Regions from separate parts of the Streptomyces spongiicola genome, predicted to be linked through region 1. Evidence: riboswitches for the same ligand, from Rfam matches in the RefSeq annotation. Region 1 holds a riboswitch; the other holds the start of a gene.

The links. A riboswitch is a leader RNA that binds a small molecule or an ion and turns the genes downstream of it on or off. The one in region 1 is predicted to bind S-adenosylmethionine.
Region 2: it holds a riboswitch for S-adenosylmethionine, as region 1 does, so the genes downstream of both, DDQ41_RS03405 (aminotransferase class V-fold PLP-dependent enzyme) here and thrC (threonine synthase) in region 1, are expected to answer to the same signal.

The regions. Positions count from the first base shown of each region.
Region 1 is NZ_CP029254.1:3,180,764-3,194,993, forward strand. It holds gene DDQ41_RS13865 (cold-shock protein) at 477-680, opposite strand; gene DDQ41_RS13870 (MoaD/ThiS family protein) at 1,122-1,397, opposite strand; gene thrC (threonine synthase) at 1,394-2,686, opposite strand; SAM riboswitch class I at 2,704-2,850, opposite strand; gene DDQ41_RS13880 (glucosyl-3-phosphoglycerate synthase) at 2,969-3,928, shown strand; gene DDQ41_RS13885 (DUF11 domain-containing protein) at 4,094-5,038, shown strand; gene DDQ41_RS13890 (alpha,alpha-trehalose-phosphate synthase (UDP-forming)) at 5,599-7,122, shown strand; gene otsB (trehalose-phosphatase) at 7,334-8,185, opposite strand; gene DDQ41_RS13900 (DUF3263 domain-containing protein) at 8,247-8,513, opposite strand; gene DDQ41_RS13905 (ROK family protein) at 9,045-9,995, shown strand; gene nagA (N-acetylglucosamine-6-phosphate deacetylase) at 9,995-11,131, shown strand; gene DDQ41_RS13915 (1-phosphofructokinase family hexose kinase) at 11,264-12,190, shown strand; gene DDQ41_RS13925 (carbohydrate-binding protein) at 12,641-13,609, opposite strand; gene cdgB (diguanylate cyclase CdgB) at 13,721-14,230, opposite strand, start outside.
Region 2 is NZ_CP029254.1:801,083-815,312, reverse strand. It holds gene ctaD (aa3-type cytochrome oxidase subunit I) at 1-779, shown strand, start outside; gene DDQ41_RS03445 (cytochrome c oxidase subunit 4) at 776-1,174, shown strand; gene DDQ41_RS03440 (L,D-transpeptidase) at 1,306-2,559, shown strand; gene DDQ41_RS03435 (response regulator transcription factor) at 2,584-2,982, opposite strand; gene ctaE (aa3-type cytochrome oxidase subunit III) at 3,170-3,790, shown strand; gene qcrC (cytochrome bc1 complex diheme cytochrome c subunit) at 3,856-4,665, shown strand; gene qcrA (cytochrome bc1 complex Rieske iron-sulfur subunit) at 4,662-5,711, shown strand; gene qcrB (cytochrome bc1 complex cytochrome b subunit) at 5,708-7,330, shown strand; gene trpD (anthranilate phosphoribosyltransferase) at 7,483-8,568, shown strand; SAM riboswitch class IV at 8,673-8,790, shown strand; gene DDQ41_RS03405 (aminotransferase class V-fold PLP-dependent enzyme) at 9,070-10,740, shown strand; gene DDQ41_RS03400 (Lrp/AsnC family transcriptional regulator) at 11,127-11,408, opposite strand; gene DDQ41_RS03395 (rhomboid family intramembrane serine protease) at 11,405-12,130, opposite strand; gene DDQ41_RS03390 (hypothetical protein) at 12,257-12,499, shown strand; gene DDQ41_RS03385 (NYN domain-containing protein) at 12,543-13,901, shown strand; gene DDQ41_RS03380 (C40 family peptidase) at 14,224-14,230, shown strand, end outside.

The sequences.
Region 1 (14,230 bases):
GCCCGGGGGCGCACCGGCGCGTCCACCCAGAGCCCGGGGCGCCGCGTCCGCCCCGGGCACGGCACGGCACGGCACGGCACGGCGCCGGCCTCCGGGCACGCCGAACCTCCCCCGTCCCCGCACACGCCGCCGTACCCGTCCAGGCCGGGGACGCCCCGTCCGCTCCCGGCACGGGGCGCCGCGGCCACCCCGACGCAGAGCGCCCCATCCCTCGCAGAGCACCACACCCCGAACGCGGCACTCGGAGCACGGCACCCCGAGCACGGCACCCCGAGCGCGGCACCCGGAGCACGGCACCCCGGCAGGAAGCCTCGCGTCCAGCCCCGGGCACGCCCAAGCGCCCGCGCCCCCGCGCCCCCGCCGGGCGCGGCGCCGCGGTGCCTGGCGGGGGCACGCACGGCGGACGGCCCACGCACGGCGGAGGGTCCGTGCCGCCGGCACGGACCCTCCGTCACTTTGCTGCAGTCAGTCGGCGCTCAGCCGGCTACGCGGACCATGTCCGCCTGCGGCCCCTTCTGGCCCTGCGAGATCTCGAACTCGACTCGCTGCCCCTCCTCCAGGGTGCGGTACCCGTCCATCTGGATCGCGCTGTAGTGGACGAAAACATCCGCACCACCGTCGACCGCGATGAAGCCATACCCCTTCTCCGCGTTGAACCACTTGACGGTGCCCTGAGCCATGCCTAACTCCCCTATTACTGGCCCTTGCACAGGACCGCACTTCGCGGACCCGGGTCAGACCTCACCCTGCGGTTTCCCTGTGCCCGGAGGGGCATGGGGACGACCCCATGGGAGTGCGCCGGAACGCGTCGACCGCGGCTGAATGTATCTGTCCAACTGCCGTCTGCAACAGGTCAATCGGACGAGAATTCCGGGCAGGGCTGAAAGGACGATTCAAGAGAAATGCGAGCATTCCCGGGCAAGTCGGGCCGGGCAAAGCGCACTTAACGCGCACAATGCTCGAATACTTTGGCTGTTTCTCGTCGTGCAAGAAGGCGTTCTCATATGCGCCTGGCACACGCGGCGGAGGGGGCTTCCCCAACTCTATCGCGCTCAACCCTACAGAAACGCCCCCTCCGCAGAGCTTGCGGAGGGGGCTCTTCTGCTGACTCTGGGTGACGGTCAGCCGCCGGCCACCGCGGGGATGATCGACACGCCGACGCCGTCCGGGGTCGCCGTCTCCAGGCCCTGCTCGAAGCGCACGTCGTCGTCGTTGACGTACACGTTCACGAAACGGCGGAGCCTGCCCTGGTCGTCCAGGACCCGGGCCGCGATGCCCGTGTGGTTCTTCTCCAGGTCGGCGATGACCTCGGCGAGGGTTGCGCCCTCGGCCGGGACCTCGGCCCGCCCGCCGGTGTAGGTGCGGAGGATGGTGGGGATGCGGACGTTGACGCTCATACGAGGCCAGCCTCTCGGAAGGAGTCCAGGTTGGGGCGGATGACTGCGGACATACCCGTGGTCGGGGCCACCGCGTCGAGGGTCTTGAGGCCGTCACCCGTGTTGACGACCACCGTGGTGAGGGCCGGGTCGATCACCCCGGCCTCGATCAGCTTCTTCGCCACGCCGAGGGTCGTGCCGCCCGCGGTCTCGGTGAAGATGCCCTCGGTGCGGGCCAGCAGCTTGATCGCGTCCACGATCTCCTCGTCGGTGACGTCCTCCACCGCGCCGCCGGTGCGCCGGCAGATGTCCAGCACATAGGGGCCGTCCGCCGGGTTGCCGATCGCCAGGGACTTGGCGATGGTGTCCGGCTTCTGCGGCCTGACCACGTCGTGGCCGGCCTTGAAGGCCGCGGACACGGGGGAGCAGCCCTCGGCCTGGGCGCCGAAGATCCGGTAGGGCCGGTCCTCCACCAGGCCCAGCCCGACCAGCTCCTGGAGCCCCTTGTCGATCTTGGTGAGCTGGGAGCCGGAGGCGATGGGGATGACGATCTGATCCGGCAGCCGCCAGCCGAGCTGCTCGCAGATCTCGTACGCCAGCGTCTTGGAACCCTCGGCGTAGTACGGGCGGAGATTGACGTTGACGAAGCCCCACCCCTCGCCCGCCGGGTCGCCGATGAGTTCGGAGCAGAAGCGGTTGACGTCGTCGTAGTTGCCCTCGATGCCGACCAGCTCGCCACCGTAGACGGCGGCCATCACGACCTTGCCCTGCTCCAGGTCGTGCGGGATGAACACGCAGGAACGGAAGCCGGCACGGGCGGCCGCGGCGCCGACCGCGCCGGCCAGGTTGCCCGTGGAGGAGCAGGAGAGCGTCGTGAAACCGAAGGCGCGGGCGGCCTCGATCGCCTGGGCCACGACCCGGTCCTTGAAGGAGTGCGTGGGGTTCCCGGAGTCGTCCTTGACCCAGAGGCCGCCGGTGACGCCGAACTCACGGGCGAGGTTGTCGGCCCGGACGAGCCTGGTGAAGCCCGGGTTCAGATTCGGCTTGTCCGCCACGTCCGCGGGCACGGGCAGCAGCGGCGCGTAGCGCCAGATGTTGTCCGGACCGCTCTCGATCCGCTTGCGCAGTTCCTCGGGGTCGCCGCCCGGCAGGTCGTACACGACCTCGAGCGGCCCGAAACACGCCTCACAGGCGAAGATCGGACCGAGGGCGAAACGTTCACCGCATTCGCGGCAGGAGAGCCCGGAGGCGGGACCCAGGTCGACGGTGTCGGCAGAATCGGAAGTGGTGGCGACGGTCTGCACAGCCATGGAGGCGAGGCCCTTTCTCCTCATCTTCCCCGCGGCGCACCTCGCCGCGAGACGGAATTGGCACCTTCCCTAGCCGTGAGCCTCGGCCGCGACGCGCGACGAGATCGGCTGGAGGGTTGCCGGGGCTTCAACGGGCCGTGTCCCTCTGCCCCTCTGGATGAGCGGTATTCGGTTGTGTCCGCGTGGCGACCCCGACATGCATCGGCGGTCCGCGTTGTTCAAGACTGTAACCGAACCCCCGGACGCTTGAGACGACCGTCCGATCCGCGAGATGGAGATCATGTGCTGGAAGAGGTGGAGCGCTGGCTGGCCCGGCGGTCCTGGTCGGTGGCCGACCGCCCACTGGACCGGCTGCTGTCCGCCAAGCAGGGCACCACGGTCAGCGTGGTGCTCCCCGCGCTGAACGAGGAGGCGACGGTCGGCGAGATCGTCACCGCGATCCGGCGCGAACTGATGACCGGCGCGGTACCGCTCGTCGACGAGCTGGTCGTCGTCGACTCGGGGTCGACGGACCGCACCGCCGAGTCGGCGGCCCGGGCCGGCGCCCGGGTGGTGCACCGGGACTCCGTACTCCCGCGCGTCCCGGCCGTACCGGGCAAGGGCGAGGTGCTGTGGCGCTCCCTGCTGGCGACCACCGGCGACGTCGTCTGCTTCGTCGACGCCGACCTGAAGGAGTTCTCCGCCGGCTTCGTCTCCGGGATCGTCGGCCCGCTGCTGACCGACCCCGAGGTGCAGTTCGTCAAGGCGATGTACGACCGGCCGCTCGGCGACACGCCCGGCCAGGGCGGCAGGGTGACCGAACTGGTGGCGCGACCGCTGCTCAATCTGCACTGGCCGCAGCTCGCGGGGTTCGTCCAGCCGCTCGGCGGGGAGTACGCGGCGCGCCGCTCGCTCCTGGAGCGGCTGCCGTTCCCGGTCGGCTACGGGGTGGAGCTGGGCCTGCTGGTGGACGCGCTGCACACGGTGGGCCTGGACGCGCTGGCGCAGGTGGACGTGGGCGTACGGCGGCACCGCCACCAGGACGGCCAGGCGCTGGGCCGGATGGCGGCGGCGATCTACCGCACCGCCCAGCTGCGCCTCTCGCGTGGACACCTGGTCCGCCCGGCGCTGACCCAGTTCGAGCGCGCCGAGGACGGGTTCGTCCCGCGAACGCACGCGGTGGACACGGAGGAGCGGCCACCGATGAGGGACGTCCCCGAGTACGCGGCCCGGGCGGGACGGCGCAACACGGGCGCGGCGTAGCGGAGGAGCGGAGGAGCGCAGGAGCGGAGGAGCGCAGGAGCGGAGGAGCGGCGTGACACGAGCACGAGCACGAGCACGAGCACGACGCAGCACGGGCGCGGCGCGGTGCGACACGGGCGCGGCGTAACACGGCCCAGCCGGGATGATTGTCTACATTTCAGACTTATGGGCAATGTGAGATCAGAGGGCGCACGGCTCTCCCGTCCGGATCGGGCCGTGCCCGGCCGGGACCGGACGAGGATCCGCGGGCGCAGCAGAGGCAATCGGCCCCGGCTCCTCGGGGCCCTGGCGGTCGCCGCGGGGGCCGCGACCGCCACGACGGGCTTCGCGCCGGCGGCTCCCGCCCGGTCGGCGCCGACCCCCGACCTTGAGGTCACCAAGACGGCGTCGGCGCAGAGGGTCGCCCGTGGGGACACCCTCACCTTCACCATCACGGCGACCAACAACGGCGGGCGGGACCTCCCCGACGTACGCTTCACCGACGACCTCGGCGGCACCCTCGACGACGCCGTCTACGACCGCAACGCCCGGGCCACCCGCGGCCGGGTCGCGTACGAGGAGCCCGTGCTCTCGTACTCGGGTGCCCTCCCGGCCGGGATGTCGGCGACCGTCACCTACTCGGTCACCGTCGGCGGCGAGGACGGGGGCGACGGCGGCGACGGCCGGCTCGGCGGCGGCCTGGAGGTCCAGTCCCCGCGGTCCAACTGCGCGGCCGGCACCAGGGACGCCCGGTGCTCGGCGGCCCCGGTGGCCGAGGAGGTCGGGGAACTCGGAGCCCCCCGGACCGGCTTCGGCGACGAGGAGAGCCACGACCACAGCCTTGAGCAGGGGCACGAGGACGGACTGGACGAGCCGGCCGCGGAGGACGCCGGGAAGGACGCCGGCGGCAGGGAGGCGGGTGTACCGCCCGCCCCAGGCGCCCCCGGCAGCGCGGCGGGCGCCGGGCGCACCGGTACCCCGGGCCACGACGGTGGGGAGGGGACCGTGGGCCAGATCGCCGCGGCAGGCCATGACAGCGAGCGGCTCTGGCTGCTGGGCGGGATGGCCCTGGCGCTCTCGGCCGCCGGCGCGATCGCACTCGCGGCGACGCGCGACCGGCGGAACCATTGACCGGGTGAGCGCACGGCCGGCCCGGGGCCGGAGGCATCCGACGGGTGCCGGGCGCCGGTGGCCGACATCCGGTGGCCGGCACCCGACGGCCGGCATCGGGCATCCGGTGGCCGGTGGTCCCTCGCCGGGGCAGCCGCCCAACCGCCCAGGACCACCGGTCCCTGATCCGGGCGGGCGGCACGGCGGGTTCCGGGACCGCGCTTCCCGCACCGGCGTCCGATGGCCCGGACCGGCATCCGAAGGCCCCGGACCGTGGTCCGGGCGGGCACACGGCGACAGGGCACCGGTGCGGGACGAGCGTCCGGGCCCGGCACCGAGGCCGGGTCCCGCCGTCGCCGTGCTTCGGCCGTCGCCGGGGCGCAGCGATCCCGGTCCGGCGGACACGGCGGCACTACGGCACTACGGCACAGCGGCACAGCGGCACAGCGGCACAGCGGCACAGCGGCACAGCGGCACCGTATCCCGGCTGTGCAACGGCAGAGAGGTCGCGGAACGGCGGTCTCCGGCCACCGGCTCCGGCCGTACGTTTGAGCGGTTCCAGGAAGGGCTAGGTTCGCGACATGGTCTCTGAGCACGAGCACGAGCACGAGCACGAGCACGCCGCACGAGTTCTCGTCGCCTCCAACCGGGGCCCCGTCTCCTACGTCTTCCGGGAGGACGGGACGCTCGACGCCAGGCGCGGCGGCGGCGGGCTGGTGTCCGGGCTGTCGGCCATCGGCCCCGAGACGGACGCCCTGTGGGTGTGCTCCGCACTCGGCGACGGGGACCGCGAGGCGGTGCGGCGCGGCATCGGCGAACCGGGCGTACGGATGCTGGACATCGACGCCGCCGTGCACTCCGACGCGTACAACGGCATCGCGAACTCGGTGCTGTGGTTCGTCCACCACATGCTGTACCAGACACCGCTGGAGCCCGTCTTCGACGCCGAGTTCCGCCGCCAGTGGGTGGCCTACGAGGCGTACAACCAGGCGTTCGCGCAGGCCCTGGCCGAGTCGGCGGCCCCGGCTGCGGCCGTGCTGGTCCAGGACTACCACCTCGCCCTCGTGCCGGGCATGCTCCGGGACCTGCGTCCCGACCTGCGAATCGGCCACTTCTCGCACACGCCGTGGGCACCGCCGGAGTACTTCCGGATGCTCCCGGACGACATCGCCGAGCAGTTGCTCCTCGGGATGCTCGGGGCCAACCGGCTTGGCTTCCTGACCCAGCGCTGGCTCGGCGCGTTCCAGAACTGCTGCCGCCGGGTGCTGGTCGACCACGATGTGGACCCGCACTGGCCAAAGGACGGACCGCCGAGCCTCGAGTACCGGCTGCGGGGGCACCGCAGGCGGCGGACCGAACTCGGGGTGCACGGCCTCGGCGCCGACGCGGACTTCCTGCGGGAGCGCTCGCGGCGGACGGACGTGGACGAGCGCTTGGCCGCGCTGCGCGAGCAGATCGGCGGCGACGGCCGCGGCCCGGGCCGCCGGAAGACGATCGTGCGGGTGGACCGCACCGAACTGTCGAAGAACATCGTGCGCGGACTGCTGGCGTACCGCACCCTGCTGGACGAGCACCCGGAGTGGCGCGAGCGGGTCGTGCACATCGCCTTCGCCTATCCCTCGCGCCAGGACCTCGCCGTCTACCGCGACTACACGGCCGAGGTCTCGCGGGTCGCCGAGGAGATCAACGCCCGCTACGGTACGCCCGACTGGACCCCGGTGCTCCTGCACGTCAAGGACGACTTCGCCCGCTCGCTGGCGGCCTACCGGATGGCCGACGTCGCCCTGGTGAACCCCATCCGCGACGGGATGAACCTCGTCGCCAAGGAGATTCCGGTCGTCTCGGAGGCCGGCTGCGCGCTGGTGCTGTCGCGCGAGGCGGGGGCGTACGCGGAACTCGGCGACGACGCGCTGGTGGTGAACCCGTACGACGTGACCGGCACGGCCGACGCCCTCCACCAGGCGCTGTCCATGCCGGACGCCGAGCGTGCGGAGCGCGGCAAGCGCCTGGCGGCCGCGGCGACCGCGCTTCCACCGCAGCAGTGGTTCCTCGACCAGTTGCGCGCGCTGGAGGCGCTGGACGAGGGCGTCACGGAGGCGGGCTGACACGGGGCGGGCCCGGGCCGGAGCCCCGGGGCGCGGCGTGTCGCAACGAACGGCGACGAACAGCCCTGCCTACGACGACCACGACGACCGCGACCACGACGACCGCGACCGCCAGGGCCGCGACCGCCAGGGCCTCGGCCCGACCGCCACGACCCCGAAGCCCGCGACCGCCGTAGCGGGAAGCCGTGGCCGCGGCAACGGGGGACAGACCTCAGGGGCGGTGCTCGACGCGGTCCGCCAGCGCGGAGAGGAAGGCCACGACGGCGGCCGGGCCGGGCAGCGGGAGGTCGGCGCGCTCGACGAGTTCGGGCACCTCGCCGCCGCTGCTGAGGAGAAGTCCGGGCACCCCGTCCGAGCGGAGCTTGTCCACGGCGGCGAAGGCGGCCAGATCACCGAGGTCGTCGCCCGCGTAGACGACCGTGGAGGCGTTCACCTCGCGAACGTACTCGGCGAGCGCAATGCCCTTGTCGACGCCCGGCGGGCGCACCTCGAGAACGAGGCGGCCCGGTTCGACGATCAGCCCGTGACGCCCGGCCAGCTCGGCCATCGGCTCGCGCAGCGCCTCGAAAGCGGACTGCGGGTCCTCGGCACGGCGGGTGTGCACGGCGACCGCGCGGCCCTTCTCCTCGATCCACGTGCCGCGCCAGACGCCCATCGAGTCGAGGAGGCCGGGCAGCTCGGCCCGTACCGCGGCGACGCCGGGGTGCTCCGGCTGGGCCCGGACGCTGCCGCTGACGGCGTCCCACCGCTCCGCGCCGTAGTGCCCCAGGACGACGAGGCGCTCAAGCCCTGCGACACCGGCGAACCCGCCGTACCGGACGGCGACCCCGGCCGGCCTTCCGGTGACCACGACGACGGCCCGCACCCGCGGCGCCAGCCGGGCCAGTGCGGGAACCGTCGCGGGGTGCGCCCTCGCCTGCTCGGGATCCGGGACGATCTCCGCCAGCGTCCCGTCGAAGTCCAGCGCGACCACACTCTCGGACGGCCGTTCGAGAACCGCGGCGAGCCCCTCACGGCCGGCGGCGGTGGTCGGTTCCGGCAGTGCGTGCGAGTAGCTGCCCATGTCCCGACCCTATCGACGCGGGCCCCGCTCAGCTACGGCGCGCGGCGATCTCCCCGGCGCATCACCGGAGCGACCGGTGCCTTTCCCGGACGCGCCGCAGACGGTTCACCGTCACGGGGTCGTGGGCGAGCGCGCGCGGGTCGTCCAGGAGCGCGTTGAGGAGTTGGTAGTAGCGGGTGGGGGAGATGCCGAGATCCTCGCGTATCGCACGTTCCTTGGCACCGGGCCCGGCCCACGGCGCCCGCTCGAACGCGAGCACGGCACGGTCGCGCCCGGAGAGGTCGCCGCGCCCGGAGTGATCGTCGAGGTCGTCGAGGTCGTCGGTCATATCAGCAACATAACCGTCCCCCCGGACAGTGCGGCGCCGCCCGGCCGGCGGATGGTTCCGGCCAAGCCACTCCACGCCGGGCGCACGCCCGCGCGCCCACCCGAGCCGGACGACCACACCCGCGCACCCGACCCACCCGACGACCTACCCGACCCACCCGACGACCTACCCGGCCTGCCGGGGCCACCGCGGGACCACCCGGGGAACGCACCCGCGCGCCCGTCCCCCGGGCCCACCCAGAGATCACCGGGGACCACCGGGAGGCCGACCGGCGCACAACCGGACCGCGCCCGCACCCCACGCGCACCCCACGCGCACTCCACGCGCACTCCGGGCGCACTCCACCCACACCCCACCCGCACTCCACCCGCACTCCGCCCGCACTGCGAGGGCACTGCGCGGGCACTGCGCGGGCACTCCACCCGCACTCGGGACGCAATGGCGAAACGAACCGGTCACCGCCGCGGCCCGACGCGCAACACCCCGAATAGTGGACTAGACCTTTTCCGGCCCGGCGGCGAGACTGTACGCGTGAGACACGTCATCGCCCTCGATGTGGGCGGCACCGGAATGAAGGCCGCCCTCGTCGGGGCGGACGGCAGCGTGCTGCACGGTTCCCGCCGGGCGACCGGCCGGGAGCACGGGCCGGAGGCCGTCGTCGAGGCCATCCTCGGCTTCGCCGCCGAACTGCGCGCCCACGGCGAGCGGCGGTACGGCGAGGGCCCCGCAGCGGCCGGCGTCGCGGTGCCCGGCATCGTCGACACCGCGAACGGCGTCGCCGTCTACGCGGCCAACCTCGGCTGGCGCGACGTCCCCCTGCGTGCGCTGCTCGCCGAACGGCTCGGCGGGGTGCCGGTCGCCCTCGGCCACGACGTCCGCACCGGCGGGCTCGCCGAGGGCCGCGTCGGGGCGGGCCGCGGCGCGGACCGGTTCCTGTTCGTCCCGCTCGGCACGGGCATCGCCGGGGCCATCGGCATCGGCGGCACGATCGAGGAGGGCGCGCACGGCTGCGCCGGCGAGATCGGCCATGTCGTCGTCCGCCCCGGCGGTCCGGAGTGCGGCTGCGGCCGGCGCGGCTGTCTGGAGACGCTGGCCTCCGCCTCCGCCGTCTCCCGCGCCTGGGCGGCCGCCAGCGGCGACCCGGAGGCGGACGCCGCCGACTGCGCGAAGGCGGTCGACTCCGGCGACGAGGCGGCCGCACGCGTCTGGCGGGAAGCCGTCGACGCCCTCGCCGACGGGCTGGTGACCGCACTCACCCTGCTGGACCCCGGCACGCTGATCGTCGGGGGCGGTCTCGCGGAGGCTGGGGAGACCCTGTTCGCACCGCTGCGGGCCGCGGTGGAGGCGCGCATCACCTTCCAGCAGCCGCCCTCGATCGTCCCGGCGGCCCTCGGGGACACCGCCGGCTGCCTCGGCGCCGGCCTCCTCGCCTGGGACCTGCTCGCCGCGTCCGACTCACTCACCACGGAGGTAACCGGCTGATGGCCGACCGGATGGTTCTCGCGGGCGCCCGGGTGGTGCTGCCCACCGGGGTCGCCGAGAACGGGCGGGTGACCGTCGAGGGGACCAGGATCGGCGGGCACGCCCCGGCCGACGCGCCCTCCGTCGACCTGTCCGGCCACTGGCTGGTCCCCGGCTTCGTGGACATGCACAACCACGGCGGCGGAGGGGCCTCGTTCACCTCCGGCACGGCCGAGGACGTGCTCACCGGCGTGCGCACCCACCACGGGCACGGCACCACCACGATGGTCGCCTCCACCGTGACCGGTGAGATGGACTTCCTCACCCACCGCGCCGGGTTCCTCTCCGAGCTGGTGGAGCAGGGCGACCTGGCCGGCATCCACTTCGAGGGCCCGTTCATCTCGCCCTGCCGCAAGGGCGCGCACAGCGGGGAACTGCTGCGCGCCCCCGACCCGGCGGAGGTCCGCAAACTGCTCGACGCCGCCCGCGGCACCGCGAAGATGGTCACCCTCGCCCCCGAACTGCCCGGCGGTATGGAGTCCGTGCGGCTGCTCGCCGAGCACGGCGTGATCGCCGCGGTCGGCCACACCGACGCCACCTACGAGCAGACCGTCGAAGCGATCGACGCGGGCGCCACGGTCGCCACGCACCTCTTCAACGCCATGCCCGTCCTCGGCCACCGGGCTCCCGGGCCGATCGCCGCGCTGCTGGAGGACGAGCGGGTCACCGTCGAACTGATCAACGACGGTACGCATCTGCACCCGGCCGCCCTGGAGCTGGCGTTCCGCCACGCGGGCGCCGCACGGGTCGCGTTCATCACGGACGCCATGGACGCGGCGGGCTTCGGCGACGGCGTCTACCGTCTGGGGCCCCTGGCGGTCGAGGTCAGCGAGGGTGTCGCCCGGCTCGTGGAGGGCGGCTCGATCGCCGGGTCCACGCTCACGCTGGACACCGCCTTCCGGAGGGCCGCGACCGTCGACGCGCTGCCCGTCGAGGACATCGTCCGGGCGATCTCCACGAACCCGGCCCGGCTGCTGGGCCTCCACGACAGGGTCGGCTCCATCGAGGCCGGCAAGGACGCCGATCTCGTGGTGCTCGGCGCCGACTTCACACTCAGGGGCGTGATGCGCAAGGGCGCGTGGGTGGTCGAGCCGTAGCGCGGCCGTGGTGCGGCCGCAGTGCGGCGGGCCGGGGCGGTTGGCCTACGGGGGGCTGGGCCAACCACCCGGTTCTTTGGCATGATCAGGACCCGTCCGGCGAAGGCGAACGCATGCTCAGGGGGTGTCACGGTGATCCTCACGGTCACGCTGAACACCGCCATCGATCTGACCTACCGCGTTCCCGCCCTCGTCCCACAGGGTTCCCACCGGGTCTTCGAGGTCGACGAGCGCCCCGGCGGCAAGGGAGTGAACGTCGCCCGGGTGCTCGGGGCACTCGGCCACGAGGCGGTCGTCACCGGCCTCGCGGGCGGTCCCAACGGCGAGACCCTGCGCGACCGGCTCGCCGGGCTCCCCGTGCGCGACGCGCTCGTGCCGATCGCGGGGAACACCCGGCGCACGCTCGCGGTGGTCGACTCCGCGACCGGCGACACCACCCAGTTCAACGAGCCCGGCCCGGCCGTCACGCCCGAGGAATGGGCCGCGTTCCTCACCACGTACGAGACGCTGCTGCGCGGAGCCCGAGCGGTCGCGCTGTGCGGCAGCCTCCCGCCGGGCATCCACGTCGGAGCCTATGCCGAGCTGGTGCGCCGGGCACGGGCCGCCGGGGTGCCGGCGCTGCTGGACACCAGCGGTGAGCCGCTGCGCAGGGGCATCGCCGCCCGCCCCGACCTGGTCAAGCCGAACGCCGACGAGCTGGCCCAGCTCACCGGCTCCCGCGAGCCGCTGCGCGCCACACACGCCGCCCGCCGCCGCGGCGCCCGCACGGTGGTCTCCTCCCTCGGCCCCGACGGCATCCTCGCCGCCACACCCGAGGGCATCTGGCAGGCCACCCCGCCCCGCAAGGTCCTCGGCAACCCCACCGGCGCGGGCGACTCGGCCTTGGCCGGGCTGCTCTCGGGACTCGTCGACGCCCTGCCCTGGCCGGACCGCCTCGTCCGCGCCGCGGCCCTCGCCACGGCAACCGTCCTCGCCCCGACGGCAGGCGACTTCGACCGCGCCTGCTACGAGGACCTGCTCCCCAGGATCACGGTGACGGAGCACACCCCGGCGGCATGACGTCCCGCGCGGGCCTCCCCGCCGCCGGGCGGCTGAGGGCTCCGCGAACCCTTCGGCGTCCCCGGCGGCCCCGGCGGCCCAGCAAGCGGTTGCGGCTACGGCTACGGCTACGGCTACGGCTACGGCTACGGCTACGGCTACGGCTACGGCTACGGCACCGTACACGGCTCGCGAAGCCTTACGCGGCTGCGGCACCGGTCCGGACTCCGTGAAGCCGGCGCGGGAGTGGGACCGTTCGGCAAGACGCGCTCCCCCGGCGCTCCCCCGGCACCCGCCCGGCCCATGCGCCGCCCACGCACCCGGCCGCCCTTGCGGCATCCTCCACCGCTCCGGGCTGCCCGGGCGGCCCGGGCGGCGTACCGGACCGGTCGGCCCTCAGAGGCCGCCCCGGTCGGCGGTTCGGTTCGGTTCGGCTCGGCTCGGCTCGGCTCCCGGACCGTCCGGCCCCGGTCAGCCCTTGGACTGACCGGCCTCCAGCCACACCTGGTCGAGCAGGGCGTCGCACTGGTCACCCTGCTCGCACGAGATCTTCAGCGTGTTCGATCCCTCTTCGAGGTTCACGTACGCGTAGGTGCGCGTCCAGCCCTTCTCCCAGTCGCCATCCTTGGCCCGGGCGAAGTTGGACATGTTGACCGACCGCGGCTGGGTGTCGTTGATCGTCAGCGAGGTCTTGGCGTCCTTGCCCGGCACGCTGTACGTGATGAACAGCGTGTAGGCGCCGTCGGCCGGGATGTCCACGGTCCAACTGGCCGAGCCACCGGCTCCGTTGAACACCACATACGCGCCGTCCGCGCCCTTGGCGCCCTTGACGTCCTTCGCCAGTGCGGCGGGCGCACCGAGGCGCAGAGTCGCGGCGTCCTGCTTCGGCAGCCCGGCCGGCTTCTCCTCGTCGTCCTCGGAGGGCTCCTCACTCGGGCGGACCTCTTCCGCGGGAGCGGTGCTGCTCCCGTCCGCCTGGGGGTTCTCGGCCTTGTCGTCGCCACCCGTCATCAGCGCCGCGGTGATGCCGACCACCACCACGGCCACCACCGCGACGGCCCCGATGAGCAGGCCCCTGGTGTTCGGTCCGCGGCCCCGGCCGCCACCGCCGCCGGAGGGTGCCGGGGCCTGGCGGGTCGGGGCGCCGCCGGGATAGGTCTCGGGAGCCGCGTACTGGGGGCCGGGCTGCTGGCCGTACTGCTGCTGGTGCGGGACCTGGCCGTACTGCTGCCCGGTCTGCTGCTGCCCGTACTGGCGCTGGCCGACCGTTCTGACCTGGTTGTACGACGTCCTGGGCACACCCGGCTGAGGGGCCGGACCGGGGTAGCCGTAGCCGCCCTGGCGGGGAGACGAGGCGCCCGCCCGCTGTCCGTCCGCGTACAGGTAGCCGAACGGATCGTCGTCCTCGGGCGTGCTCGCGCCGTTGTTCCCGGCCGTCATCCCTGGGTCACTCCTATCCTTGCCCGCCAGCCGTCGCCGACCGGCCGAGCCTACCCCCTTCGAGCTACTCCAGGGACGGTGTCCGGGGCCCTGCCGGTTCCACCGAATCCGCTATCCGGCGCGTCTGTGGACCTTGGCCCTGGAGCGCTTCTCGATGTACATCCGCTGGTCGGCGGACTGCAGCACCTCTTCGACGGACATGCCGCAGACCGCCCAGCCGATCCCGAAGCTCGCCCCGACCCGGACCGCCCGTCCGTCCACCCGGATCGGCGGAATGATCGCGTTCCGCAGGCGAACGGCCAGGTCGGCGGCGTCGGCGGCACCGAGGCCGTCGGCGAGGACGACGAATTCGTCACCTCCGAGCCGGGCGACGGTGTCCCCGTCCCGGACACCGGTGGTGAGCCTGCGGGCGACCTCGATGAGGACGGCGTCGCCGGTGTTGTGCCCGAAGCGGTCGTTGATCGACTTGAAGCCGTCCAGGTCGCAGAAGAGCACCGCGAGGCCCTTCGTCCCGTCGTCGGCCTCACCGTCCGCGGCGGGCGCGACAGCATGGACATGATGGTCGTACGGGATGGCCGGCCGGTCGAAGTCGAACCCGTCGGCGTGGAAGCCCCCGTCGGT
Region 2 (14,230 bases), 2.4 Mb from region 1:
ACATGTACGTCACCGGAGGGGTGCTACTGCCGTTCTTCTCCTTCATGACGTTCCTCATCGCGGTACCGACCGGCGTGAAGTTCTTCAACTGGATCGGCACCATGTGGAAGGGCTCGCTGTCGTTCGAGACGCCGATGCTCTGGACGATCGGCTTCCTGATCACCTTCACCTTCGGCGGTCTGACCGGTGTCATCCTGGCCTCGCCCCCGATGGACTTCCACGTCTCCGACTCCTACTTCGTCGTGGCGCACTTCCACTACGTCGTCTTCGGCACCGTGGTCTTCGCGATGTTCGCCGGATTCCACTTCTGGTGGCCCAAGTTCACCGGCAAGATGCTGGACGAGCGACTCGGCAAGATGACCTTCTGGACGCTGTTCGTCGGCTTCCACGGCACCTTCCTGGTCCAGCACTGGCTGGGCGCCGAGGGCATGCCCCGCCGCTACGCCGACTACCTGGCCGCCGACGGCTTCACCGCGCTGAACACCGTCTCCACCATCAGCTCGTTCCTGCTCGGCCTGTCGATCCTCCCGTTCTGCTACAACGTGTGGAAGACCGCCAAGTACGGCGAGAAGGTCGAGGTGGACGACCCGTGGGGCTACGGCCGCTCGCTCGAGTGGGCGACGTCCTGCCCGCCGCCGCGGCACAACTTCCTCACCCTGCCGCGGATCCGCTCAGAATCCCCGGCCTTCGATCTGCACCACCCGGAGATCGCGGCTCTCGACCAGCTCGACCACGCCGGTCACGGTGCCGTCACCGCTGACAAGGAGGCCGGCAAGTGAAGATCCAAGGCAGGATGTTCATCTGGCTGAGCGTCTTCATCCTCGCCATGGCCGTCCTCTACGGCGTGTGGTCGAAGGAGCCGGCGGGTACGACGGCACTGTTCCTGGCGTTCGGCCTGAGCATCATGATCGGCTACTACCTGGCCTTCACGGCCCGGCGGGTCGACGCGATGGCGCAGGACGACAAGGAGGCCGACGTCGCGGACGAGGCCGGTGAGGTCGGCTTCTTCTCGCCGCACAGCTGGCAGCCGCTCTCGCTCGCGGCCGGCGGCGCACTGGCCTTCCTGTCCGTCGCGATGGGCTGGTGGATCATGTACTTCTCGGCTCCGCTGATCCTGGTCGGCATCTTCGGCTGGGTCTTCGAGTACTACCGCGGAGAGAACCAGAACCAGTAGCGGTGAGGTGGCGGCGACGCCGCCCACCACCGCGCAGGGGCCCGGACACTGACCCGAAAGGGTGGTGTCCGGGCCCCTCGTTTGCAGTCTTCCGGCGCGCCGCCGCGGGGGTTCCTCCATAGCGTGTGCTCATGAACGACACGCCGCGCAAGCGCACCGTAGCGAGCTGCACCGTGCTCGCCCTGGCCCTCGGGGCGGGGACGACCGGGTGCGGCGGCCAGGACAGCCACCCGTTGTCGGCGCGGCCGTACGACGCGGCGCGTCAGGTCGCCTTCAACGCGCCGCCCTCCGGCACCAAGGCGGACCCGGACAAGCCCCTCGTGGTCACCGCCAAGGGCAAGGACGGCCGGATCACGGACGTCACCGCCGTCGACACCGCCGGCCGCTACCTGGCGGGCGAGCTGTCCGCGGACGGCGCGAGATGGAGTTCCACGGCCCCTCTCGCGGCCGGCACGCGCTACACCGTCCGCGTCGCCACGGAGAACGGCGGCGGCGCCCCCGGCCTGCGCACCCTCACCTTCGAGACGGCCTCGCCGAAGCGCCTCCTCGGCATCGAGCTGGGACCGAAGGCGGGCACCTACGGGGTGGGGCAGCCGGTCACCGCGGAACTCAGCAGCCCCGTGTCGGCCACGGCGGACCGGGCGGCGGTCGAACGCTCCCTCAAGGTCACCTCGGACCCGGCGGTCGAGGGCGCCTGGCACTGGGTGGACGACAAGAAGCTGCACTACCGCCCGAAGGAGTACTGGCCCGCCGGCGCCTCCGTCGAGGTGCGCAGCACCCTGGACGGTGTGAAGGTCGGCGACCGGCTGTACGGCGGCCCCGCCAAGCCCCTGAAGCTGACGATCGGCGACCGTGTGGAGGCCGTCACCGACGCGTCCACCCACCGGATGACGGTCAAGCGCAACGGAGAAGTGATCAACACCATTCCGGTGACCACCGGCAAGCCGGGCTTCTCCACCCGCAACGGCGTCAAGGTGGTGCTCGGCAAGGAGTACTTCGTCCGTATGCGCGGTACCAGCATCGGCATCCCGGTCGGCAGCGCCGAGTCCTACGACCTGCCCGTCTACTACGCGACCCGGGTCACCTGGAGCGGCGAGTACGTCCACGCCGCCCCCTGGTCGGTCGGCTCCCAGGGGTACGCGAACGTCAGCCACGGCTGCACCGGCATGTCGACCGCGCACGCGGCCTGGTTCTTCAGGAACGTGCGCGAGGGCGACATCGTCGAGGTCGTCAACAGCCTCGGTGCGCCGATGGACCCGTTCGGGAACGGCTTCGGCGACTGGAACCTCGACTGGGACGAGTGGCGCACCGGCAGCGCACTGCTCCAGGGGACCCGGGACGGCGCCGCCGGCACGGGCGGCGCACGGCTGCGGCCCCGGGTCTGAGCGTGCGGGGCGGGCCCCGCGGTGTCAGGCCGCGGCCCGCCCCCGGCGCAGCAGCCCGGCCAGCGCGCCCGCGAACTCCACCGGCTCGACCGGGAGCGTCACCGCGGCGTCCGCACGGCTCCAGGTGGCCAGCCAGGCGTCCTGCGGGCGCCCCATGAGCACCAGCACCGGCGGGCAGTCGAAGACCTCGTCCTTGATCTGCCGGCACACGCCCATGCCGCCCGCGGGCACCGCCTCGCCGTCCAGCACGCACACGTCGATCCCGCCCCCGTCCAGCTTCTCGAGGACCGCGGGCAGGGTCGCGCACTCGACGAACTCGACCGCGGGAGCGTCGGCGGCCGGGCGGCGGCCCGTGGCGAGCCGCACCTGTTCGCGGGTGCCGGAGTTGTCGCTGTACACCAGCACCGTGGCGGTCGACTGCATCGTTCCTCCGGTTCGTCGGGGAGATCGGGGCTGCACCGATGGGCCGGATGCTACTCCTCACCGGGCCCGCCCAGTACCGCCGGTACCGGCTCGGTGACTGCTTTTGCTGGGCCGTTCGGGCTGGAGGAGGCCCACTGACACACCGAACGGCACCCCCGGAGTGAGGGCTGGATAAGCGACCGACATAATGTCGGTCGTGGCGACAGCAACGACAGTAGAAACCGGGCACGCGCACCCGTCGGTCAATCGGCCGAACCTCACCAGCGTCGGAACCATCATCTGGTTGAGTTCCGAGCTGATGTTCTTCGCGGCCCTCTTCGCGATGTACTTCACCCTGCGATCAGTGATGGGTGCCGACTACTGGGCGGAGCAGGCATCTGCCCTGAACTTCCCCTTCGCGGCGACCAACACCACGATCCTGGTGCTCTCCTCCCTCACCTGCCAGCTCGGCGTCTTCGCCGCCGAGCGCGGTGACGTGAAGAAGCTCCGCACGTGGTTCGTGATCACGTTCGTGATGGGTGCGATCTTCATCGGCGGCCAGGTGTTCGAGTACACCGAGCTGGTCAAGCACCAGGGCCTCTCGCTCTCGTCGGACCCGTACGGCTCGGTCTTCTACCTGACCACCGGCTTCCACGGCCTGCACGTGACGGGCGGTCTCATCGCCTTCCTGCTCGTTCTCGGCAGGACGTACGCGGCCCGGAGGTTCACCCACGAGCAGGCGACCGCGGCCATCGTCGTGTCCTACTACTGGCACTTCGTCGATGTCGTCTGGATCGGCCTCTTCGCCACGATCTACATGATCAAGTAGCCGGGCCCGTACCCGCACACCTTCCAGAAGCACCGACGCAGAAGATCCTGACACCGGGGTAATCCGTGAAAAAGCTCTCCGCACGACGACGCCATCCGCTGGCGGCGTTCGTCGTCCTACTCCTCGCGCTGGCGGCCACCGGGGGGCTGTACGCCGCGTTCGCACCCGCGGACAAGGCGCAGGCCGATGAAACCGCCCAGTCCCTCGCCATCGAGGAGGGCAAGAAGCTCTACACCGTCGGCTGCGCCAGCTGCCACGGAACCGGCGGTCAGGGTACGTCCGACGGCCCGTCCCTGGTCGGCGTCGGATCCGCCGCCGTGGACTTCCAGGTCGGCACCGGCCGGATGCCCGCCCAGCAGCCGGGCGCGCAGATGCCGAAGAAGCCGGTGATCTACAGCCAGGCCGAGATCGACCAGCTCGCGGCGTACGTCGCCTCCCTGGGCCCGGGCCCGGTCACGCCGACCGAGTCGCAGTACAACCCCGAGGGTGCCGACATCGCCAACGGCGGCGTGCTGTTCCGCACCAACTGCGCCCAGTGCCACAACTTCACGGGTGAGGGCGGCGCGCTGACGGACGGCAAGTACGCCCCCAACCTCAGGGGAGTGAGCGCGAAGCACCTGTACGAGGCCATGCAGACCGGCCCGCAGAACATGCCGTCCTTCCCCGACACGACGATGCCGGAGCAGGAGAAGCGCGACATCATCGCGTACGTCCAGAGCGTCAACAGCGGCGACACGCCCACCCCGGGCGGACTGAGCCTCGGTGGGCTCGGCCCCGTCAGCGAGGGACTGTTCGCCTGGGTGTTCGGGATGGGCGCGCTGATCGCCACCGCCATCTGGGTCGCGGCCCACACCGCTAAGGCCAAGAAGTCATGAGTAGCCAAGACATTCCCGAAGAGTCCCCGTCCTCCGAGCAGGACCACGCACACGGCGCCGTGGCGGTGAAGGAACCCTTCGCCGACCCGGGCCTCCCGGCCCACCGGCCGCGGGTCCAGGACATCGACGAGCGGGCCGCCCGGCGGTCCGAGCGCACGGTCGCCCTGCTGTTCACCGTGTCGATGCTGTCGACGGTCGCGTTCATCGCGTCGTACGTCGTCTTCCCGGTCGACAAGATCGTCTACATCTGGCCGTTCGGCCATGTCAGCGCCCTGAACTTCGCGCTGGGCACGACCCTCGGTCTGGCCCTGTTCTGCATCGGCGCGGGCGCGGTCCACTGGGCCCGCACCCTGATGTCCGACGAGGAGCGGGTGGACGAGCGCCACCCGATCGAGGCCCCGCCCGAGGTCAGGGCCAAGGTGATGGCCGACTTCGCCGCGGGCGCGGAGGAGTCCGGCTTCGGCCGGCGCAAGCTGATCCGCAACACCCTCTTCGGCGCGCTCGCCATGGTGCCGCTCTCCGGTGTGATGCTGCTGCGCGACCTCGGCCCGCTGCCGGAGGACAAGCTCCGCCACACCCTGTGGGCCAAGGGCAAGCAGCTCATCAACATGAACACCAACGAGCCGCTGCGTCCCGAGGACGTCTCCGTGGGCTCGCTGACCTTCGCCATGCCCGAGGGCCTCAGCGAGCACGACCACAGCTTCCAGACCGAGATCGCCAAGGCCGCCCTGATGATCGTCCGGATCCAGCCGGAGGACATCAAGGACCGGCGCGAACTCGAGTGGTCCCACGAGGGCATCGTCGCCTTCTCGAAGATCTGCACCCACGTGGGGTGTCCGATCTCCCTGTACGAGCAGCAGACGCACCATGTGCTGTGCCCGTGCCACCAGTCCACCTTCGACCTCTCCGACGGCGCCCGCGTCATCTTCGGCCCGGCCGGCCACGCCCTCCCGCAGCTGCGGATCGGTGTGAATGACGAAGGATTCCTCGAGGCGCTCGGCGACTTCGACGAGCCCGTCGGTCCCTCTTTCTGGGAGCGCGGATGAGCACTGCGAACGACAAGCGGAAGGCTCCGGCCGGCGAGCGCGTCGCCGACTGGGCCGACGGCCGGCTGGGGATCTACTCCCTGGCCAAGGCCAACATGCGCAAGATCTTCCCGGACCACTGGTCCTTCATGCTGGGCGAGGTCGCGCTCTACAGCTTCATCATCATCATCCTCACGGGTGTGTATCTGACGCTGTTCTTCCACCCGTCGATGAACGAGGTGGAGTACCACGGCAGTTACGTCCCGATGCAGGGCGTGCTGATGTCGGAGGCGTACGCCTCGACCCTGGACATCAGCTTCGACGTCCGCGGCGGTCTGCTGATCCGGCAGATCCACCACTGGGCGGCGCTGATCTTCCTCGCGGCCATGATGGTCCACATGATGCGCGTCTTCTTCACGGGCGCGTTCCGCAAGCCGCGCGAGATCAACTGGCTGTTCGGGTTCCTGCTGTTCGTCCTGGGCATGTTCACCGGCTTCACCGGCTACTCGCTCCCGGACGACCTGCTCTCCGGCACCGGTGTCCGGTTCATGCAGGGCGCGATCCTGTCCGTCCCGATCGTCGGCACGTATCTGTCGATGTTCCTGTTCGGCGGGGAGTTCCCCGGCGGCGACATCGTGGCCCGGTTCTACTCGATCCACATCCTGCTGCTGCCGGGCATCATGCTCGGTCTGCTCGTGGCGCACCTGATCCTGGTCTTCTACCACAAGCACACGCAGTTCGCGGGCCCCGGCCGGACCAACAAGAACGTCGTCGGCATGCCGCTGCTGCCGATCTACATGGCCAAGGCGGGCGGCTTCTTCTTCCTGGTCTTCGGCATCATCACGGTCATCTCGGCGATCGCCACGATCAACCCGATCTGGGCGCTCGGCCCCTACCGGCCGGACCAGGTGTCGACCAACGCGCAACCCGACTGGTACATGGGCTTCTCCGAGGGCCTGATCCGCGTCATGCCGGGCTGGGAGGTCAACCTGTGGGGCCACACCCTGGTCCTGGGCGTCTTCATCCCGCTGGTGATCTTCCCGCTGGTGCTGGCGTCGATCGCGGTGTACCCGTTCATCGAGTCCTGGGTCACCGGGGACAAGCGCGAGCACCACATCCTCGACCGCCCGCGCAACGCCCCGACCCGCACCGCCTTCGGAGTGGCCTGGCTGACGTGGTACTTCATCCTGCTGGTCGGCGGCGGAAACGACCTCTGGGCCACCCACTTCAGCCTGTCCATCAACGCCATCACCTGGTTCGTCCGGATCTTCTTCTTCGCCGGACCGGTCCTGGCCTTCATCATCACCAAGCGGATCTGCATGGGCCTCCAGCGGCGGGACAGGGACAAGGTGCTGCACGGACGCGAGTCCGGCATCATCAAGCGCCTGCCGCACGGTGAGTTCGTCGAGGTCCACGAGCCGCTGACGCAGGAGGCCCTGCACACGCTCACCTCCCACTACCAGTACACCCCGGTCGAGGTCGGCCCGACGGTCGACGAGAACGGCGTGGAGCGGAAGGTGTCGCGCACCGAGCGGCTCCGGGCGCGTCTCAGCAAGGCGTACTACGGCAGGGACAACCAGGTCGCGAAGCCGACCGTCGAGGAGTACAAGGAGATCACCAGCGGCCACGGCCACCACTGATCCCCCGCGCTGATCGCGGCGACCGCCACCGCCGGGCCTCCCGGCGACCGCCGCACCAAGAGCCCCGTCCATCCCCCGGACGGGGCTCTTCGCCGTGCCGCGGGCCGATAGGGTGGGAGGCATCCCCATCCGCACCGGACCCAGGAGGGACCATGAGCGCTGTGACCCCCGCAGACGGGAGTGCCCCCGGCGAGGCGCGATCCACCGCGGCGGCCCTGTCCTGGCCCGCGGTGCTCGACTCCCTGCTGAGCGGGCGCGACCAGGGCGCGGAGGCGACGGCCTGGGCCATGGACCGGATCCTGCGGGGCGAGGCGACCGACGCGCAGATCGCCGGGTTCGCGGTGGCGCTGCGCGCCAAGGGCGAGACCGTCGAGGAGATCTCCGGGCTCGTGCGCACGATGTACGAGCACGCCCGGACGATCGAGGTGCCCGGGGCGACGGTCGACATCGTCGGCACCGGCGGCGACGGCGCCAGGACCGTGAACATCTCCACCATGTCCGCGATCGTCGTGGCCGGCACGGGCGCGAAGGTGGTCAAGCACGGCAACCGGGCCGCGTCCAGCGCGAGCGGGGCGTCGGACGTCCTGGAGAAGCTCGGCGTCAATCTGGAGCTGGCGCCCGAGCGGGTCGCGGCGGTCGCCGGCGAGGCGGGGATCACCTTCTGCTTCGCGGTGAGGTTCCATCCGGCGCTGAGGCACGTCGCCGCGGCCCGCGGGGAACTCGGCATCCGCACGACGTTCAACTTCCTCGGCCCGCTGACCAACCCCGCCCGGGTGAGGGCTCAGGCCACGGGTGTGGCGGACGCCCGGATGGCCCCGATCATGGCCGGTGTGCTCGCCGCACGCGGATCCAGCGCGCTGGTCTTCCGCGGCGACGACGGCCTGGACGAGCTGACGACCACCGCGACCTCGCGGGTGTGGGTCGTCCGGGACGGCGCCGTGCGCGAGGAGTCCTTCGACCCCCGGGACGTCGGCGTCGAACTGGTCCCGGTCGAGGCGCTGCGCGGCGCGGACGCCTCGTACAACGCCGATGTCGCCCGCCGGCTCCTCGCCGGGGAGGGCGGGCCGGTACGGGACGCGGTCCTGCTGAACTCGGCTGCGGCGCTCGCCGCGCTCGGGAACGGCGAGGGCGGTCTGGTCGAGCAGATCAGGGCCGGCATGGCCCGGGCCGCGGAGTCCATCGACTCCGGCGCGGCCAGGCGCGCTTTGGACCGGTGGGTGGCGGCGAGCCACGCGTGAGGCGCGGCGGGCGCGGGGCGGGCGCGGCGGGCGCGGGGCGGGCGCGGTCCGGATGGCGGACCGCGCCTTGCGCACCGGGCACCCTGTGGCAGGATGCCTCCCAAGGTCATGAGTGACAGCGACGACGGCCCCGGCCCGCTGTCCGGCAACCCTCCGTCCGTGGCGGGGTGCCCCGGGTGAAGACCAGGCCGCAGGCAGCGAGGTCTGCGGCAAGCGCGGACCCCGCGGACATCGGTGAATGTCGCATCCCTGGGGTCCTGGTCCTCGAGGGAGCCTTCTCGTGAGCAAGCGAATGCGTTAGGCCACGTCCGTGAGCGCCGCCCGCCCGACGGGCGGACGGACCAGCGGACACGGCCCCGGGCCGTCGGCCCTCGCCCCCCTCCGTACGCCGCCAGGCGTGCGTCGAGGCAACACCCGTACGCGGAGCGGCCGCCCCGTGCCGCCGTCGCGCCGTGCGGGTTCCCCACGCCAGCTCGCCCCCGACCGCCGGGAGACACCGCCATGTCCGTGCGCCTCCGCACCACCGCCACCCCTGCCTCCGCCTGTGTCCCTGCCCGTGTCCCTGCCTGCGACTGCAACGCTGCTCCTGCCGGCACCGGTGCTCGTGCCTGCGCCTGCGTCTGCGTCTCTACCGGTACCGGTGCTCCTGCCTGTGCCTGTGCCTGTGCCTGTGTCCCTGCCTGCGCCGGTGCCTGTGTCCCTGCCTGCGCCGGCACGGGTTCGGCCGCGCCGGCGCGAACCGCCGCCGCGGACACCGCCGCCGGGGATGCGCCCTGCTGCGGCGCCCCGCTGCCGGTCCTCGGCCGGGACGTCACCGTCCCGCTCGTGACCGGCGGTGAAGTCACCTACGCGGCACTCGACTACGCGGCCAGCGCCCCGGCCCTGCAACGGGTGTGGGACGACGTCGCCGCGTACGCCCCGTACTACGGCAGCGTCCACCGCGGCGCCGGGTACCTCTCGCAGCTGTCCACCGACCTGTTCGAGAGCAGCAGGGCCACCGTCCACGCGTTCCTCGACTGCCGCGAGGACGACCAGGTCGTGTTCACCCGGTCGACGACCGACTCGCTGAACCTGCTGGCCGGTGCGCTCCCCGGCGGCTGCGAGGTCTTCGTCTTCGAGACCGAGCACCACGCCTCCCTGCTGCCCTGGACGGACGCGCGTGTGACGTACCTGGACGCCCCGCGCACCCCGCAGCAGGCGGTCAGGGCGCTGGAGTCGGCGCTCTCCGGCCGGGACCTCGGTGCCCCCGCCCTGGTCTGTGTGACCGGTGCGTCCAATGTGACCGGCGAGCTGTGGCCGGTCCGCGAGCTGGCGGCCGTCTCGCACGCCCACGGCGCGCGTATCGTGCTGGACGCCGCCCAGCTCGCCCCGCACCACCCCGTCTCCGTCCGGAAGCTGGGGGTCGACTGGGTCGCCTTCTCGGGCCACAAGCTCTACGCGCCGTTCGGATCGGGTGTGCTCGCCGGGCGGGCGGACTGGCTCCGGGACGCCGAGCCCTACCTTGCGGGCGGCGGCGCCTCGCGGAAGGTCTCCCGCCGCGCCGGCGGCGGCGTGGACGTCGAGTGGCACACCACCGCCGCCCGCCACGAGGCCGGTTCCCCGAACGTCATCGGCGTCTATGCCATCGCCTCCGCGTGCAGGGCGCTGACGGAGGCCGGGTTCGACGCCCTCGTCGACCGCGAGCGGCACCTCGTCGAGAAGGTCCTCGCCGGGCTGGCCGAGGTACCCGGGGTCAGGGTGCTGTCGCTGTTCGGCGGCGGCACGCCGTCGGCTTCCGGCGGGCGGACCCCCGCCCGGGTCGGTGTCGTCTCCTTCGTCGTGGAGGGCTGGAACAGCTCGCACCTCGCCGCCGCGCTGTCGGCCGAGTACGGCATCGGTGTGCGCGACGGGCTCTTCTGCGCCCACCCGCTGGTGCGGACGCTGCTGGGCGGCGATCCGCAGCAGCCCGGCGAGTGCGGCGCCCCGGAGGGCGAGCGGGGCGAGCGGGGCGAGACCGGGGTCCGCCCGGCGGAGGGCGCGGGGGCGCCGCTCAACGCGATCCGGGTCAGCTTCGGCGCCGGTACGCCGGACGAGCACGTCGAGCGGTTCGTCCGCGCGGTCGGGGAGTTGGTGCGCGACGGCGCGCGGTGGAGCTACCGCACCGAGGACGGGCGCTGCGTGCCCGCGGTGTGAGAGGTGCGGACCGGGGCGGGGCGCCCGGCCGGCGGATCCGCCGGCGCACCGGCCCGCGCATCCGCCCGCGCATCCGCCGTCGGGGCAGGTCCCGCCGCATGCGGCCGAGGGGCCGGGGAGCAGCGGCCGGGGGCCCGCCCCACTCCGGCCGGGCGGCCGGGGAGCGGCGCTGGCGGCAGACGAGCCCGCAGGCGCCCGCCCGGCCCGGGGGCCCTGGGAGTACCGGCAGGACCAGCGCAGGGCGAGTCCGCAGGCGCCCGCCCGGCCCCGACACCGGTCGCGCACCCGGCGCACCCGGCGCGCCCCGCGCGGGACGGGCCGGGACAGTGCCGGGACCGCGCCGGGACGGCGCCCGGCGGCGCTCCCGGGCCTGGCCGTGTCCGGCCCTACGCGTCGAGCCCGATCGCGAAGGCCGCCTCCAGGTCGTGCTGGGAGTACGTGCGGAACGCGACATGCGTGTCGGTCGCCTCGACGCCCGGGATCTTGCTGATCCGGCCCGGGATGACATCCGCGAGGTCGTCGTGCTTCGCGACCCGGACCATCGCGATCAGGTCGTAGGTGCCGGTGACCGAGAAGACCTCGCTGACGCTGTCCAGCGCCGCGATCGACTCGGCGATCTCGGGGATGCGGTCCACGCTGGTCTTGATGAGCACGATCGCGGTGATCACGGCTGTCCTTCTCCCTCGGTGGCCGCTGTCTGGGCCTTCACTCTAGCGGCCTGCCGGAAGCGGCCCCATGCGTAGAGGAAGCCGATCCCGAAGCCCACCAGATGCGCCAGATACGCCACCCCCGGGCCCGAGGAGGAGTTCTGCGCCTCCGCCAGCCACTGCAGCACGAACCAGAAGACCAGCACGATCCAGGCGGGGAAGCGCAGCGGCAGGAAGAACAGGAACGGATAGAGGCTTGTCACCCGCGTCCTCGGGAAGAGGCAGAGAAAGGCGCCCAGCACGGCCGAGATGGCTCCGGACGCCCCGACGAGCGTGTGGCCGGACTCCGCGTTGGCCGCCGCGTACGCGAGGAGCGCCAGATAACCGCAGACCAGGTAGAAGAGGGCGAACTCCAGACGGCCCATGCGCTCCTCGACCATGGCGCCGAAGACGTGGAGGAAGAGCATGTTGCCGAGCAGATGCAGCCAGCTGCCGTGCACGAACAGCGCGGTCAGCGGGGTGAGCAGGGTCCTCGGGGAGCCCTCCAGCAGCTCGTTCGGGATCACGCCCCAGCGCTCGAAGTGGGCGGTCTGGGCGGTGAGCAGGGTGCCTCCGGTGCCGTACGACGTGCTGAGCCCGGAGACCGGGCCGACGAGGAACAGGAGGCAGCACAGGCCGATCGCTCCGTAGGTCACCACCGGGCCGGTCGCCGCGCCCCGTACCGCCTTCCACCGATCGATCATGCTCAGAGCATGGCGCACCGGGACGGGAGCGGGCAGACCGCCTCGCCGTGTCACCGCGGACCCGTGAGGTCGTAGGGTTGCGGGCAGTAGGCGCCAGGACACGCACGAGGAGACGAGGACGGCTCGATGACGACGGTACCCATGCCGACGGACGCCACCCGGTGGCGCTGCACCCTGTGCGGCAACCTCACCCGGTTCGACGTGACCCGGTCCTCCAAGGCCGTCGAGTATGTGCATCTGGATCTCGCGGGGGAGCCCAAGGTGGAGGAACGCGAGGTGCTGAGTGAGACCATCGAGTCGGTCCGCTGCCGCTGGTGCAACGCCGTGGACCAGATCGAACTGGTGGACAGGCCGGGCGGCGGCTCCTGACGGAGCCGTGCGGACCCGCGGGAAGACAGTGGGGTGACCGATCGTGGAGCAGTCCGAGAGCGGCGCCGGGCCGGCCGGTGCCGGCGATGCCGCCGAGGCGCTCGACCGCCCGCTGCCGGAGGGTGTGCGGCGACGGGTCGTCGCCCTGGTCTCGGACGCCTTCGGCGGGCTGACCGTCACCGAACTCCCCGCCCAGTTGCGGCAGTACGCCCGCTTCACCCCTACCCGCCGGGCGAAGTACGCGGGCAACGCCATGGCCGCGGCCCTGGAGGGCGACCCCGTCTTCCGGCAGCGCATCGGTGAGCGGCTCCGCGATTCCCAGCCCGAGCTGGCGGACGCCCTGGACGCGGGGACGCCGCCCGCGGCCGCCGACCCCGTCGACGTGGCGGCCGCCGCCTTCGTGCTGCGCCCGGCGGGCTGGGTCAAGCTGGTGGCCGCCGCCGGCGAGGAGGCCCAGCGCGCGGACGCCGAGCGCGCGGACGAGGAGAGCAGGCGGGAGCTGCAGCGGCTCCGCGAGGAACTCGACCGGCTGAAGTCCCAGCACAAGGCCGAGACCGAGCGGCTGCGCACCGAGCTGGACGCGGTCCGCAAGGAGTCGGACGCGCTGCACCGCAAGCTCCGCAGCGCCCACAGCGACGTCAAGCGCGCCGAGGCGGCGGTGCGCCGCGGCAACGCCGAGCACGAGGGGGCCAGATCCGAGGCGCAGGCCCAGGTGGCCGCGGCCGAGAGCGAGGCGCGCCGGCTGAAGGCCAGGCTCGCCGAGGCGGAGGCCGCGGTCGAGGCGAGCCGCAGGGCCGCCCGCGAAGGCCGGTCGATCGAGGACATGCGGGTGCGTCTGCTGCTCGACACCGTGCTGGACGCGGCCTCCGGGCTGCGCCGGGAACTGGCCCTGCCGCCCGCCTCGTTGCACCCGGCCGACACCGTCGAGGCGGTGCAGCCCGGCCGGATGACCCCCAGGGACATCGCGGCGCGCGCGCTGTCCGAGACCGACCCGGCGATGCTGGACCAGCTGCTCGCGCTGCCCCAGGTGCATCTGCTCGTGGACGGCTACAACGTGACGAAGACCGGTTATCCGACGATGCCGCTGGAGAAGCAGCGGCTGCGGCTGCTCGGCGGTCTGGCGATGCTGGCGGCGCAGACCGGAGCCGAGATCACCTGCGTCTTCGACGGTGCCGAACTCGCCGCGCCCGTGCTGCTGGCGCCGCCGCGCGGGGTGCGGGTGCTGTTCTCCAAGCCAGGGGTGACCGCGGACGAGCTGATCCGCCAGCTGGTCCGGGCGGAACCGCCGGGCCGGCCCGTCGTCGTGGTGTCGACGGACCGGGAGGTCGCGGACGGGGTGGCGAAGGCGGGTGCGCGGCCGGTGGCGTCCGCGATGCTCCTGAAGAGGCTTTCGCGCGTCTAGTGCGACTCGCAACTCCTGCGCGCAATGCCCGATTTCGCGGAACGTACCGTCAAGTCACCGCTACGGGCCGTGTGCCGTGTGTAAAGAATGCGCCTGGTGGGCCAGATTTTTCTGATGAGGATTTGAACTGATCACAGGAAGGTCACTAGGGTCAGGCCTCGAACCTTCGCGCGGTTGATCGCCCATCCGGGGCGACAGCGAAGGAACCGCCGAATTCGCGCTGTTCAGCTCCGTTCTGCTTTGCGGGAGTCCGAGTGTGCGCGGAGCCGGGGAGCCACTCCGTGGCCCGGCAGGCGGCTGGAGGAAGAAGGAGCTCGCCTTCGTGGCGT